4 regions of the Variovorax sp. PAMC26660 genome follow, and region 2 is predicted to be linked to each of the others. Evidence: predicted binding sites of a transcription regulator. Region 2 holds the regulator's gene; each other region holds the start of a gene.
The links. Region 2 encodes sigma-54, which starts transcription at its own class of promoters, with help from an activator protein. Its sites were predicted from a motif close to TGGCANGNAANCTGCTTT; they were not measured.
Positions count from the first base shown of each region.

Region 1: H7F35_RS24105 (DUF2126 domain-containing protein) is a predicted target of sigma-54. The motif match lies at 1,608-1,625, and genes of this name have one in related genera.
Region 3: H7F35_RS13735 (ammonium transporter) is a predicted target of sigma-54. The motif match lies at 1,609-1,626, and genes of this name have one in related genera.
Region 4: H7F35_RS10970 (pilin) is a predicted target of sigma-54. The motif match lies at 1,308-1,325, and genes of this name have one in related genera.

Region 1 covers NZ_CP060295.1:5,105,661-5,109,138, reverse strand. Annotated here, with positions in the region: gene H7F35_RS24110 (DNA internalization-related competence protein ComEC/Rec2) at 1-1,557, opposite strand, end outside; gene H7F35_RS24105 (DUF2126 domain-containing protein) at 1,699-3,478, shown strand, end outside.
Region 2 covers NZ_CP060295.1:3,107,239-3,110,716, forward strand. Annotated here, with positions in the region: gene lptA (lipopolysaccharide transport periplasmic protein LptA) at 1-441, shown strand, start outside; gene lptB (LPS export ABC transporter ATP-binding protein) at 438-1,232, shown strand; gene rpoN (RNA polymerase factor sigma-54) at 1,250-2,848, shown strand; gene H7F35_RS14925 (phospholipase D family protein) at 2,859-3,478, shown strand, end outside.
Region 3 covers NZ_CP060295.1:2,845,404-2,848,881, reverse strand. Annotated here, with positions in the region: gene H7F35_RS13745 (tripartite tricarboxylate transporter permease) at 1-117, shown strand, start outside; gene H7F35_RS13740 (TSUP family transporter) at 488-1,246, opposite strand; gene H7F35_RS13735 (ammonium transporter) at 1,664-2,899, shown strand; gene H7F35_RS13730 (hypothetical protein) at 2,918-3,220, shown strand.
Region 4 covers NZ_CP060295.1:2,269,118-2,272,595, forward strand. Annotated here, with positions in the region: gene H7F35_RS10965 (PglL family O-oligosaccharyltransferase) at 1-107, opposite strand, end outside; gene H7F35_RS10970 (pilin) at 745-1,251, opposite strand; gene H7F35_RS10975 (3',5'-cyclic-nucleotide phosphodiesterase) at 1,456-2,259, opposite strand; gene H7F35_RS10980 (CHASE2 domain-containing protein) at 2,289-3,478, opposite strand, start outside.

The DNA.
Region 1 (3,478 bases), 2.0 Mb from region 2:
TCCCGGCGGCGCGGCCATCGACAGCGTGGCGAAAGGCAGACCGGCGCCCCACTGGAGCAGCACCACGAGCGCATGCACGGCCCAGCCCGCGAGGTCCCACAGGGGCGGCACCGCTGCACCCAGCATGGCCAGCGGCGTCACCACCAGCGTGACCCACGGAATGGCGATCGCATTGGCCAGCAAGCCGACCAGCGACACCTGCTGAAACAGCAGCAGGCTCAGCGGCGTGATCGCCAGCGTGATGACCCATTGCTCGCGAAAGAGCTGGAACACATGCGCGCGAAAACCCTTCTTCGCCTCGCCGGGCGCCGCCACGTCGGTGGCGAACAGCACGCCCACCGCCACGAAGCTGAGCCAGAAGCCGGCCTGCATCAAGGCCCATGGATCGAGTGCCACCACCACCGCCGCGGTCAGCAGCCACACATGCGGCCAGGGCCAGCGCCGCCCCGAAAAGCGCAGCAGTGCGACGGTCGCCAGCATCCAGACCGTGCGCTGCGACGGCACGCCCCAGCCGCTGAACAGCGCATAGAGTGCGGCCAACAGCACGCCGCCGACCAGCGCGGCCTGCTGCGCGGGAAGCCACAGCATCAGCCGCGCACTGCGACGCCACAGCAGACCGACAACGTGCGCGGCCAGCCACGCGAACATGGTCACGTGCAGCCCCGAGATCGACATCAGGTGCGCCACGCCGGTCGCGCGAAACACGTCCCAGCCGGCGCGGTCGATGGCGCCCTGGTCGCCGGTGACCAGCGCGGCGATCACGCCGGCCTGCCTGCGGTCGGGCACGCGCTCGAACACCTTGTCGCGCACGGCCTCGCGTGCGCGTTCGATCGGATGCCGCCATGTGACGGCCACGAGCGCAGGTGCCGCATCGCGCGCGCCGGTTCGCACATAGCCGTTGGCGTGCACGCCCTGCTCCCACATCCACAGCTCGCTGTCGAAACCGTGGGGATTGACGTTGCCATGCGGCGCCTTGAGCCGCACCGTCAGGCGCCATCGCTCGCCGGCATGCAGCGAGCCCACGGTGTTTGCGGAGGGCATGCGCTCTTCGGAAGACCGCCCCCACAGGCCGGTGTTCTCGGCATACCAGCCCAGCGCGATGCGCTCCGGCACGGTCGGCGGGGCTTCGGTGGTCGTGCCCGTGCCGGCCCAACGCGCCGACTCGACATCGAGGCGAAAGCGCGTGGCGACCTCGCCGCGCTGCGGCATCTCCGACACCACGCCGGTGACCTGCAGGTCACGCCCTTCGAGTGCCGGGTCCAATGCACCGCCCGCATGGACCACGGCGCGCCAACCCGCTTGCCCCGCGCCTGCCAGTGCCCCGCACATCAGCGCGATGACCAGAAGCCCCCAGCCCGGATTTCGCCGCGCCAGCGAAGACGGCCGCCATGACCACCCCATGACAACAAGCGCCGTGAGCAAAAGCGTGACATAAGCCCACGTCTGCCAGAGCGCCGGCTGCCGCAACTGCAAGGCCGCGCCCAGCACCGAACCACCCAGCAAGGCGAAGGCCCACGAACCAGCCGCGGCATTGCCGGACGCGCGCGGCGCCGTCACCGAAGAACCTCGGAACACATGATGCAAACCCTCCCCGAACCCACGCTCAGTGGCGCGTTAATTGCTTGGCTTCTGGGCTAGTATGCGTCTCACCAGAGACATCTTTTCGATGCAATCTGTCAGTACTGCACACAAAAACGCATGTCAATTCACGCCGCACTCCACCACGTCACCCACTACAAATACGACCGCCTGGTGCAGCTGGGCCCGCAGGTCGTTCGGTTGCGGCCCGCGCCACATTGCCGCAGCAATGTCATTTCGTACTCGCTGCGGGTCGAGCCCGCGGAGCACTTCGTCAACTGGATGCAGGACCCGTTCGCCAACTACCAGGCGCGGCTCGTATTCCCGGAGAAGACGCGTGAATTCAAAGTCACGGTCGATCTCGTCGTCGAGATGGCGGTCTACAACCCCTTCGACTTCTTCCTCGAACCGCAGGCCGAGAACTTTCCGTTCAAGTACACAGCCTCGCAGGCCGAAGAACTCGCGCCCTACCTCGTGGCCGATCCGGTCACACCGCTGCTGGAGGCCTACCTCGACAAGGTCGACCGCAAGGAACAGCGCACCATCGACTTCCTGGTCGGCATCAACCAGCAGGTGCAGCAGGACGTCAACTACCTCATCCGCATGGAGCCCGGCGTGCAGACGCCGGAAGAAACGCTCACCAACGGCAGCGGCTCGTGCCGCGACTCGGGCTGGCTGCTGGTGCAACTGCTGCGCCACATGGGCCTGGCCGCGCGCTTTGTCTCGGGCTACCTGATCCAGCTCACGCCCGACGTGAAGTCGCTCGACGGCCCCAGCGGCACCACGGTCGACTTCACCGACCTGCACGCCTGGTGCGAAGTGTTCCTGCCCGGCGCAGGCTGGATCGGCCTCGATGCCACCTCGGGCCTGATGGCCGGCGAAGGCCACATTCCACTGGCCTGCACGCCGACGCCTTCGAGCGCGGCGCCCATCGAAGGCGGCGTGGACGAGGCCGAGGTCGAGTTCGGCCACGAGATGACCGTCACGCGCATCTACGAATCGCCGCGTGTCACCAAGCCCTACACCGAAGAGCAGTGGTCCGAGGTGCTGGCCCTGGGCGACGTGGTCGATGCGCGCCTGAAGGCCGGCGACGTGCGCCTCACGATGGGCGGCGAGCCGACCTATGTGGCCACCAGCGACCGCGACGCGCCCGAATGGAACACCGACGCCCTGGGCCCCACCAAGCGCGGCTACGCCACCGAACTGGTTCACAAGCTGCGCGCCGAATACGGCAACGGCGGCTTCCTGCACTTCGGACAGGGCAAGTGGTATCCGGGCGAGCAACTGCCGCGCTGGGCGCTGTCGATCTTCTGGCGCGCCGACGGCCAGCCGTTGTGGCACGACCCCGAGCTGTTCGCCGACGAGCGCGTGCCCACGCACTACACGAGCGAAGACGCACGCCGCTTCACCACCGTGCTGGCGCACAAGCTCGGCATCACCGAGCGCTACATGCAGGCCGGCTACGAGGACGTCTACTACTACCTCTGGCGCGAACGCCGCCTGCCGGTGAACGTCGACCCCTTCGAGTCGAAGCTCGACGACGAACTGGAGCGCGTGCGCCTGCGCCGCGTCTTCACGCAAAAGCTCGATGCGGTGATCGGCTACATGCTGCCCATCGAGCCCGGCAACGCGGACGGCGACGCCCCCGCGCTCGAAGGCCCAAGCTGGAAGACCGGCCCCTGGTTCCTGCGCGACGACCGCCTCTTCCTGATTCCAGGCGACTCGCCCATGGGCTATCGCCTGCCGCTCGACTCGCAGCCGTGGGCCAGCAAGGGCGACTACCCCTACCTGATCGAGCGCGACCCGACCGCGCCGCGAGGCGTATTGCCCAGCGCAACCGACTACCGCACACGCTATGCCGCAACGTCGGCCGCGCCGACTGAAGGCTTGGGCGCCGTGC
Region 2 (3,478 bases):
GTGGTCACGGCGGCGCCTGGCAAGCGGGCGTATTACAAGCAGAAACGCAATGCGCCCGACGAGTGGATCGAGGGCGAGTCCGAAGTCATCGAGTACGACAGCCGCGCTGACAACGTCAAGTTCATCCGCAATGCCGAGATGCGCCGCCTGCTCGGCTCGACGCCGAACGACGAGAGCCACGGCGCCCTGATCGTCTACGACCAGAGCAACGACACCTACACGGTCAACGGTTCTACCGTGCCGCCGAACACGGCGGTCAACGCGTCGTCCCCGACCGGCCGCGTCAAGACCATCCTTACACCCAAGGCCGTCCCGGCGCCTGCAGCCGGCGCTTCCGCCCCGGCCGGCGCGAAGCCTGCGGCAGCGGCGCCCACCCCGGCCGCCGGCAAGGGCCTGCGTTCGACCACCACGCTCGGTGCCGAGGGAGAAACCCGAAAGTGATCGAAACCGCTGGAACCCAGGACGCCAACGGCAAGCCGGGCAGCCGCCTGGTCGCGCGCGGCCTGAAGAAGAGCTACGGCAGCCGCACGGTCGTCAAGGACGTCTCGCTCGACGTGCAGAAGGGCGAAGTCGTCGGCCTGCTGGGGCCCAACGGCGCCGGCAAGACCACTTCGTTCTACATGATCGTGGGCCTGGTGCGTGCCGACGCGGGCGACATCACGATCGACGGCGAGCCCATCGCCCACATGCCGATCCACCGCCGTGCCCGCATGGGCCTGAGCTACCTGCCGCAGGAAGCCTCGATCTTCCGCAAGCTCACGGTCGAGGAAAACGTGCGTGCCGTGCTGGAACTCCAGAGCGAGCCCGACGAAAGCGGCAAGCTCGTGTCCCTGTCGAAGCAGCACATCGAAGAGCGCCTGACCGAGCTGCTGACCGACCTGCGGGTCGACCACCTGCGCGATTCGCCTGCGCTCGCCCTGTCGGGCGGCGAGCGCCGCCGCGTCGAGATCGCGCGCGCGCTGGCCACCCAGCCGCGCTTCATCCTGCTGGACGAACCCTTTGCCGGCATCGACCCGATCGCGGTCATTGAAATCCAGCGGATCATCAGTTTCCTGAAAGAGCGCGGCATCGGCGTGCTCATCACCGACCACAACGTGCGTGAAACGCTGGGCATCTGCGATCACGCGTTCATCATCAGCGACGGGCATGTGCTGGCACAAGGCACGCCCTCGGAGATCGTCGACAACGCCGAAGTACGCAGGGTGTACCTGGGCGAACACTTCCGGATGTAGGGAGGGCGGCTTTCCCCATGAAGCAAGGGCTGTCCCTTCGCGTCTCGCAGCATCTCGCGCTCACACCCCAGCTGCAGCAGTCGATCCGTCTGCTGCAGCTCTCCACGCTCGAACTGAGCCAGGAGGTGGAGCAGATGCTCGACGAGAACCCGTTCCTCGAACGCACCGCCGAAGAAGCGGCGCGTGAGGAGTTCGGGCTCGATGCCGTCGACACGCCGGTCCAGCGCGACGAGGCAGGCGAAGCCGCCGAAAGCGAATTCGCCTCGGCGCCCACCAGCAGCACGAGCACCGCGTCCACCGAGACCAGCACCCCGGGCGAATCCGACGGCCCCGCCGCCGAGATCGCCGAGCGCGAGCCCGACTGGGAAGGCGACGGCACCGTCGACATGGCACCGGACGACAGCGAGTGGGGCAGCGATGCACCCGCGCGACAGAACAACCTGGGCAACGACGAGCGCGCCGACGCCACCGAACTCGCACGCAGCCAGGAGTCGCTGCAATCGTTCCTGCACCGCCAGGCGCTGAGCCTGCGCCTGAACGAAAACGACTGCGCCGCGCTGCGCTTCCTGATCGAGTCGCTCAACGACGACGGCTACCTCGAAGACTCGCTGCCTGCCTTGGCTTCGGGCCTCGCGGGCGACGACAACGATCAGTTCGACGACCTCGTGCACCACTTTCAGGTGGCGCTGGGCCTGCTGCAGAGCTTGGAGCCCGTGGGCGTGGGCGCGCGCGACCTGGGCGAATGCCTGGGCATCCAGTTGCGCGCACTGGCTGCCGAAGACCGCGACATGGACGAAGCGCAGGCGCAGGTCTACAAGATCGCCATTGCCATCTGCAAGCAGCCGATGGAGCTGCTCGCGCGACGCGACTTCAAGCGGCTGGCCACGCTCACCCGCAGCAACGAGGAGCTGGTGCGCTCGGCGCTGCAGGTCATTGCGCGGCTCGAACCCAAGCCGGGGCGCCGCTTTGTCGACGTCGAGCGCAACATCGTCATTCCCGACGTGATCGTCACCAAGACCGGACGCGGCACCGGCATCAAGTTTCGCGTCATGCTGAACCCCGAGGTGATGCCGCGCCTGCGCGTGCACGACATCTATGCTGGCGCGCTCAAGGCGCACAAGGGCGAGGGCAGCCAGGCGCTGTCGCAGCGTCTGCAGGAGGCGCGCTGGTTCATCAAGAACATCCAGCAGCGCTTCGACACCATCCTGCGCGTGAGCAATGCCATCGTCGAACGGCAAAAGAGCTACTTCGTGCACGGCGAACTCGCGATGCGGCCGCTGGTGCTGCGCGAGATTGCCGACGAACTGGGGCTGCACGAGTCGACCATCTCGCGCGTGACCACCGCCAAGTACATGTCCACGCCTTTCGGCACGGTCGAGCTCAAGTATTTCTTCGGCTCTGCGCTGGGCACCGAGACCGGCGGCAACGCATCGAGCACCGCGGTGCGCGCGCTCATCAAGCAGTTCGTGACCTCCGAGAGCATCAAGAAGCCGCTGTCGGACAGCCAGATCTCCGAGATGCTGAAGGAACAAGGCATCGAATGCGCGCGGCGCACGGTGGCCAAGTACCGCGAAGCGCTGCGCATCGCGCCCGCGAACCTGCGCAAAGCCCTGTAGAAGACCGCCAATGGCCCATCGCCCACGGAGCCGCCTGCTGTCGCGCTGTGGACGTTGGGTCTTTTTCCTGGCGGTGGTGTCGCTGTTCGCCGGCTGCGCCAACTTGCCCGACGAGGCGCCGCGCCCACCCACCAAGGCCATGGCCGCATCGACCGACACCGCGCTCGGCAAGATCGCGCTGGCTTCCCAGCCCGACCCCGATCTGAGCGGCTTTCGCCTGATGCCGGGCGGCGACTTTGCCTTCGACACCCGCATCCAGTTGGCGCGCCGCGCCCAGCGCACGCTCGACGTGCAGTACTACCAGATCGAGAACGACGAGACCGGCCGCTACCTGCTGCGCACCCTGCGCGACGCGGCCCAGCGCGGCGTGCGGGTGCGCCTGCTGATGGACGACCTCTACACCTCGGGCGAAGACGAACTGCTGCTCGGCCTGGCCGCCACGCCGAATGTCGAGCTGCGCCTGTTCAACCCGTTTCCGGCCGGGCGCGGCAGCCTGCTCAAGCGCTTCACTGCGTCGCTGTTCGATTTCGAGCGGGTCAACCGCCGCATGCACAACAAGCTGTTCATCGCCGATGGCGCGATGGCGGTGGCGGGCGGGCGCAACATCGGCAACCAGTACTTCACGCGCAC
Region 3 (3,478 bases), 260 kb from region 2:
GTGTTCGTCACGCGGCCGCTGTCGGCAGGGTTGCTGGTGGCTGCAGCGATGCTGTTGGGCATCGTGCTGTTGCCGGCCATCAAGGCCAAGCGCGAGGAAGCCTTCGTCGAGGAGTGATCGGCTTCGGCCTCCATCAACAGCCCCCTTCTGGGGGCTTTTTCATTTGCGGCTCTTGTTTCTGGGCGCCGCTGTCCGGGGTGCGTGCGAATGACACCAGGTGCTCCCCTCCGCGAATGTCCCCCGCTTCGCTCCTCCTTTATTTCGCTGCGGGGAGCACCTGGCGTCATTCGCACAGGGCACGCTGCTATTGATCCTGTGATCAACGACTACTCCGAACGCTCACGTCGATACGGGGCTCTTTTTAGCTAAATAAAGGAGGAGCGAAGCGGGGGACATTCGCGAAAAAGAGCACCGTGTCGGCGTGGGCGACGCCCTGAACAGCAGCAGCGCCCCACAAGCACACCGCGTCAAACCCAAGACCAGGGTTTCATTTCAGAAACGCGTCGTAAGCCGTCTTCAAGATCAGCGCACTCACGACCACGATGAACACCACCCGCACAAAGCCCGCGCCGTGCTTCAGCGCCACGCGCGTACCCAGCAGGCTGCCCGCCACATTGGCCACCGCCATCACCAGCCCGTAGTGCCACCAGACGTGCCCCTTGGCCGCCAGCAATATCAGCGCGGCGGCGTTGGTCAACGTGTTGATGATCTTGGCGGAGGCCGAGGCATTGAGGAAGTCGTAGCCCATCCAGCGCACGAACAGGAACACCAGGAAACTGCCCGCGCCCGGCCCGAAGAAGCCGTCGTACAGCCCGATCGACAGGCCGATGGCGCAGGCGGCCAGCGTTTCGGCCCGGCCGCTGAAGCGCGGCGCGTGCAGCCGCCCCATGTCCTTGCGCGCCAGCGTGTAGAGCAGCACCCCGAGCAGGATGACCGGCAGCGCCCGGCGCAGGAAGTCCCCCGGAAACATCGTGACGCCCCAGGCGCCCAGCATCGAACCGGCAAAACCGAGCAGCGCGGCCGGCCACAACGCGCCCCAACGCATCTGCACGCGCTGGCTGAATTGGGCCGCGGCGGCGGCCGTGCCCCAAATGGACGCGCTCTTGTTGGTGCCCAGCAGCGTGGCCGGCGGTGCGCCCGGAAACACGGCGAACAGCGCCGGCACCAGGATCAACCCGCCACCACCCACGATCGAATCGACAAAACCCGCGAGCAGCGAGGCGCCCGTCACCACCAGCATTTCCATGGCGGGATTGTCTCACCGGGGTTGCTACCGAAACGATAGCGGCATACGCATGTACTGCGTGCGAACCGGGGCTGTTTGGTCTAAAGGAAAAGTGCGCCCCGCGACATTCGGACGGACATAAAAAAAGGCGCCGACCAGCGGCGCCTTTTCAAGTTCAGACATGGCATCTCGTATGGAGCCTTGGAAAGCATTTTTCTTGTTCGGGGGATTGTCTCCTCGGACCCTCGGCAGCACGAGCAGGGCCCGTTCGCGAGTGGGCAGACTTTAGGGGGTGCACCGCGCCAGTGCATTGGGAATTACCCGCTTTGCCTTACCTCGGAAGACCTGTTCGCAAACCAAAGTGTTTCTGCTAGTTAACGATGTGGCACGACTTGTGCACGTAAAGCCACAGTCCACAACTCGAAGAAGAGCACTGCCATGGCCTTGGTCCCGCAAGCCTCCATCAACGCGGCCGACACCGCCTGGATGATGACCTCGACCGCGCTGGTGCTGCTGATGACGCTGCCCGGCATCGCGCTGTTCTATGCGGGCATGGTGCGCCGCAAGAACGTGCTGGCCACCATGGCGAGCGTCGTGGCGATTTCTGCGGCGGTCTCGCTGACCTGGTTCGCGCTGGGCTATTCGCTGGCGTTCACCGAAGGCTGGCCCTGGCTGGGCGGCACCGGTCGTTTCTGGTTCTCGGGCTTCGAGTACCTGAAGGAGGCGGGCCAGGTGGCGGTGAGCCATGTCGCGCCCAACGTGCCCGAATCGGTCTACGCGATGTTCCAGTTGACCTTCGCGATCATCACCACTGCGCTGGTGCTGGGTGCCTTCGTCGAGCGCATGCGTTTTTCGGCGGTACTGTGGTTCGCGCTGCTGTGGAGCGTGCTGGTCTATGCGCCGATCGCGCACTGGGTCTGGGAGCCGGGTGGCTGGCTCGCGCAGATGGGCGCGCTCGACTTCGCGGGCGGCTCGGTGGTGCACGTCAATGCGGGCATCGCGGGGCTGGTCTGCGCCTATGCGCTCGGGCCGCGCAAGGGCTACGGGCGCGAGGCCTTCGAGCCCTACAGCCTGGCGTTCACGATGGTGGGGGCCGGTCTGTTGTGGGTGGGCTGGTTCGGCTTCAATGCGGGTTCGGCGGTGGCGGCCGACGGGCGCGCGGGCCTGGCGATGCTGGTCACGCACATCGCGGCGGCAGCCGGGGCGATGACCTGGATGATTGGCGAGTGGACCGTGCGGCGCAGTCCGTCGCTGCTGGGACTGTGCTCGGGGCTGGTGGCGGGGCTGGTCGCGATCACGCCGGCGGCTGGTTTCGTGACGCCGTTGGCCGCGCTGGCCATCGGCGGCATCGCGGGACTGGCCTGCTACTGGGGCGCGACCGGGCTGAAGCATCTGCTGGGCGCGGACGATTCGCTCGACGTGTTCGGTGTGCACGGCATCGGCGGGGTCGTGGGCGCGCTGCTCACGGGGGTGTTCGCCGATGCGCGCATCTCGGGCGCAACCGGCAACGTACTGACGCAGGCCATCGCCGTCGGCAGCGTGGCGATCTACAGCGCCACGGGCACGGCGGTGGTGCTGTTCCTCGTGCACATCCTGGTCGGATTGCGCGTCGATCCGGAAAGCGAGCAACTGGGCCTCGATCTTGCACAGCATCGTGAACACCTGGGGAGCTGATCCACCGACGGAGGAACCATGCCATCCATGTCAGAAAGCGAACGCATCGCCCTCGCCGCCCGCCTGCATGTGGCATTGCGGCGAAAGCATGGGCGCGTGACCGACACCGAGTGGATGGCAACCAATGCCGAGTACGCCGCCGAGATCGTGCGCATGACGCGCGCGCATGCGGCGGACACGCAGGACGCAGAGCTTGAGCAACTTGCCACGCGTCTCGAGCAGGCCATGGAGCCGTTGGCGCGTGCTGCGCGGCTGGCGGCGCGGCAGCCTGATGGGAATCCGCCTACGCCGCCGCCTCGTTATGTGGGTGGGTTGCGTTGACTTCTTCGGGAGTGTTCAGGGCGAGTGCGAATGACACCAGGTGCTCCCCTCCGCGAATGTCCCCCGCTTCGCTCCTCCTTTATTTCGCTGCGGGGAGCACCTGGCGTCATTCGCACAGGGGCACGCTGCTGGTGTGCAGCCGATCAAAAAGTGCTCTGAGCGCTCACGCCGATACGGGGCTCTTTTTCGCGAAATAAAGGAGGAGCGAAGCGGGGGACATTCGCGAAAAAGAGCACCGTGTCGGCGTGAGCGTCGCCC
Region 4 (3,478 bases), 840 kb from region 2:
GGGCCCGCGGAGATCGGAAACAGGAACGGCAGCGCGATCAATGTACTGCAGACAACTAACCGAGGATTTTCTCTGGGTGCGCCAGCGGACATCACGAAGGAGCTCATTAGAGGTATTTTGCCGACGCTCAACCACCCCAAATCTTTGCAGAATGACGGGCTGACCGTTCCATCTGAACGGCGGCTCAGGATCACTAAATAGCCAGCCCACTTTGACCAGCGTTGGGCCGCGCTCAGACTGCTGAGGGGCGAGAGGCCCAATTCAATAGCGACCGTAAACAGAGGTGGTGGAACACCAAACCACGCTGATACGGAGTGCAATGTCAGGAACGTCGCAGCCGGGAAATCACCTGCACTGGGCCAGCAGAACCTGAAGGGGCATTCTAGGCGCGCGGCCTCACTCAGGGCATCTGCAGTAACGCGAGTTTGGTACACCCTACAAAGCATTCAGCAATTGCGCTGCGGAACCGCTTCACAAGAACGTCGGCAGGCAAGAGCCTGTACAGCAAGACAGCAGTCTGAGAGTCGACCGGCTCACGTCTTCAATAATCAGACTGGGCTGTTTGTGGATCAGTAAGCCGATTAGACCTCTGCCGCCTCAAGCAGTCGCGGGTCTCAAGGCTAACTTCTCACTTGTGGCGCGGTTCGATGCTAAATACGGAGCAGGCTGCTGCGCAGTGTGTGATTGGAGGTCAACACAATGAAAAAAGCCGCCCGAAAGCGGCCTTTAGCAACGAGTAAAAAATTACGTCGCCGAGCTCGTCGGGCAAGCGACTTGCTCGTACTTCTTCGGCACGTCAGATAGGCAACTCCAAGTTCCGGAGGCATCGCGCGACCACACGATCTTCTTCCCGGCAATCACAGATGCTGCGTTGTTTCCGAACGTGGAGGTAAGGGTTGCCGAGCCATCCGTAAGGCCGCCGAAGGAAAGAATAGGTGCACCCATACCAGCCGGGGCGAGACCGCCGTTAACCGTGTTGGTGCCGGCCGAAACAACGAGATTAGATCCGGTTGCGGTACCCGCACAGCTGGTAGCACTCGCGGTCAACTTGCCGTTGATAACGCAGTCTTCGACGGCCGTCTTCTGGGAGCCGGTTTCACCAATAACGCGGGAAATCTGCGACTTGGCGACATAGGTCTGGTATTGCGGAATCGCAATGGCGGCCAAGATACCAATGATCGCCACAACGATCATCAATTCAATAAGGGTGAAACCCTTTTGCACATTGCGTGCGATAGAACGACGGTTCATTCATTAACTCCAGGTTGGTTTGTAGAGCCCGGGAACCAGCCCGGAGCGCAGTACCTTCCGCAGCATCCGTGCCACCCACCTTCAGAGCTCGGCACAGCCCAAACCCGTCATCTTTGTCCATCTTGGCGTTACACCAAGTGACACAACTTGCTTCAAGATGCTACAAGCGGTGACAAATTTGTCATGCCAGCGCACCCGAAACCGTCAGAAAGTCAGGATCCCATCCGCCTTGAGCCAGCGTATATCGCGCTGCGCCAAACCCGCCACCTGATGGTCTGCCAGTGCGCCGATCTGGCTCATGATTTCATCGGTTTCTGCCGGCTTGGTATGGGTGATGTAGATCGGGTATTGCTTCCCCGGATCGATATGCGCCAGCTCGTCCGCCAGCACGACCGGCGACAGATGCAGGCTGCGCTCAGCCAGCGCCTGTTCACGGCTGCTGAAGGCGGTCTCGATCACGAGCATGGCCACCTCGATTGCATTGACGCGATCCCAGAACGGCGCGTTGCGTTCGGTATCGCCGCTGAAGACCCAATGCGCCCCGCCCGAAGCTCGCCGCACCGCGAAACCGCAGGCCGGCACCGTATGCACAGCCGGCAGCACCTCGACCAGCTTGGGCGCGCAAGTGCCCAACTGCAGCATCTGCCCCACCGCAATATCGTGAAAGCTCACGAAAGGCGCCTCAAGGCTCGGAATGCTCTCGAAGTCGGGCCAGATGACGTTGTTGAACACATGCGCGCGCAGCGCCTCGATGGTGGCGCGCAGCGCATGCACACGCAGCGGCCGCGTGCGGCGGCTCCCCACGGCATCAAGCATCAGGGGCAACGCGGCAATGTGGTCGAGATGGCTGTGGGTCAGCACGACATCGTCGATGCCGGCCATCTCGTCGAGCGTGAGATCTCCGACCCCGGTGCCCGCATCGACGAGCAGGTCCGTGTCGACCAGAAACGAGGTGGTGCGGCAGTCTTTGGCAATGGCGCCCGAGCAACCCAGCACACGAACCTGCATTGTGAGAGACCCCTTGTATGTGTCTGTCGTCATTTGGTTTCGAACCGGGTTGCGCCGTCCCAATTCGGGTCTTGCGGTCGCAACGCCATTGAGGCTAAACGCTGGGCGTAGAGCTGGTAAAGGACTTTTTTGGCATCGGCCGCGAGCAGGGGTGCCAGCAAGTTTCGGCCCACCGCCCAGTCTTGCCGCCGATAGGCCGCGAGCACGCCGGCCCAGCGTTCGAGCAGTTGTTGCGTCTGTTTCACCGCGTCGGCCGTGCGTGCATCCAGGGGCGTAAAAACGGCAACGACTTGTGCCTTTCCCTTGACGCGCACGCTGTCGAGTTCTTGCCAGATGTAGTCGGGCGCCAGCTCGCGGGTCGCGCCGCTGGCCACGATCTCGACGCCGTAGTGCCCGCTCAGTCCTTCGAGGCGCGACGCCAGATTGACCGCATCGCCGACCACGGTGTAGCTGCGGCGCGCGGTCGAGCCCATGTCGCCCACGCTCATCACGCCGCTGTTGATGCCGATGCCCACGCTGATTTCGGGCCGGCCGCTGGCGCGGTGCATGCTGTTGATCTCGCGCACGGCCTCGGCCATGTCGAGCGCCGCGCGCACGGCCAGCGCCGCGTGGTCGGGCGTGTCGATCGGCGCGCCCCAGAAGGCCATGACGCAATCGCCCATGTACTTGTCGACGGTGCCGCGATGTGTGCTGATCACGTCGGTGAGTCGGCTGAAGACGGTATTCAAGAAAGCTTGCAGCTCGGCCGGCGCCATCTGTTCCGACAGGCGGGTGAAGTCGCGCATGTCGCAGAACATCACGGTCATCGGCTTGCTCTCGGCGCGCATGCTGTAGCGGTCGGGGTGCACGAGCATTTCGTTGACGAGCTGCGGCGGCACATAGGTGCCGAAGAGCCGCACGAGGCCTCGCCGCGCACGCGATTCGACGAAGTAGCCCCAGCTCATGTTGAGCACGAAAGCCAACGCCGTCGTGGCAAGCGCCGAGGCCAGCGGCAGCACGAGGCTCTCGCTCACGTAGAGCCAAGTGTTGACGCCGATCAGCGCGGCCGTCGTGCCTGCGGCGAGCAACACGGCGCGCGATGCGGACAGCAGCGACAGCCCGAACGCGAGCGCGAGGCCCGCGACCAGGATGGTCAGCACTTCATAGCCGGGCGCATAGTCCGGCACCGCGAGCAGGCGGTGATCGAGCAGGCCCGAGACGATGTTGGCATGCACCTCGA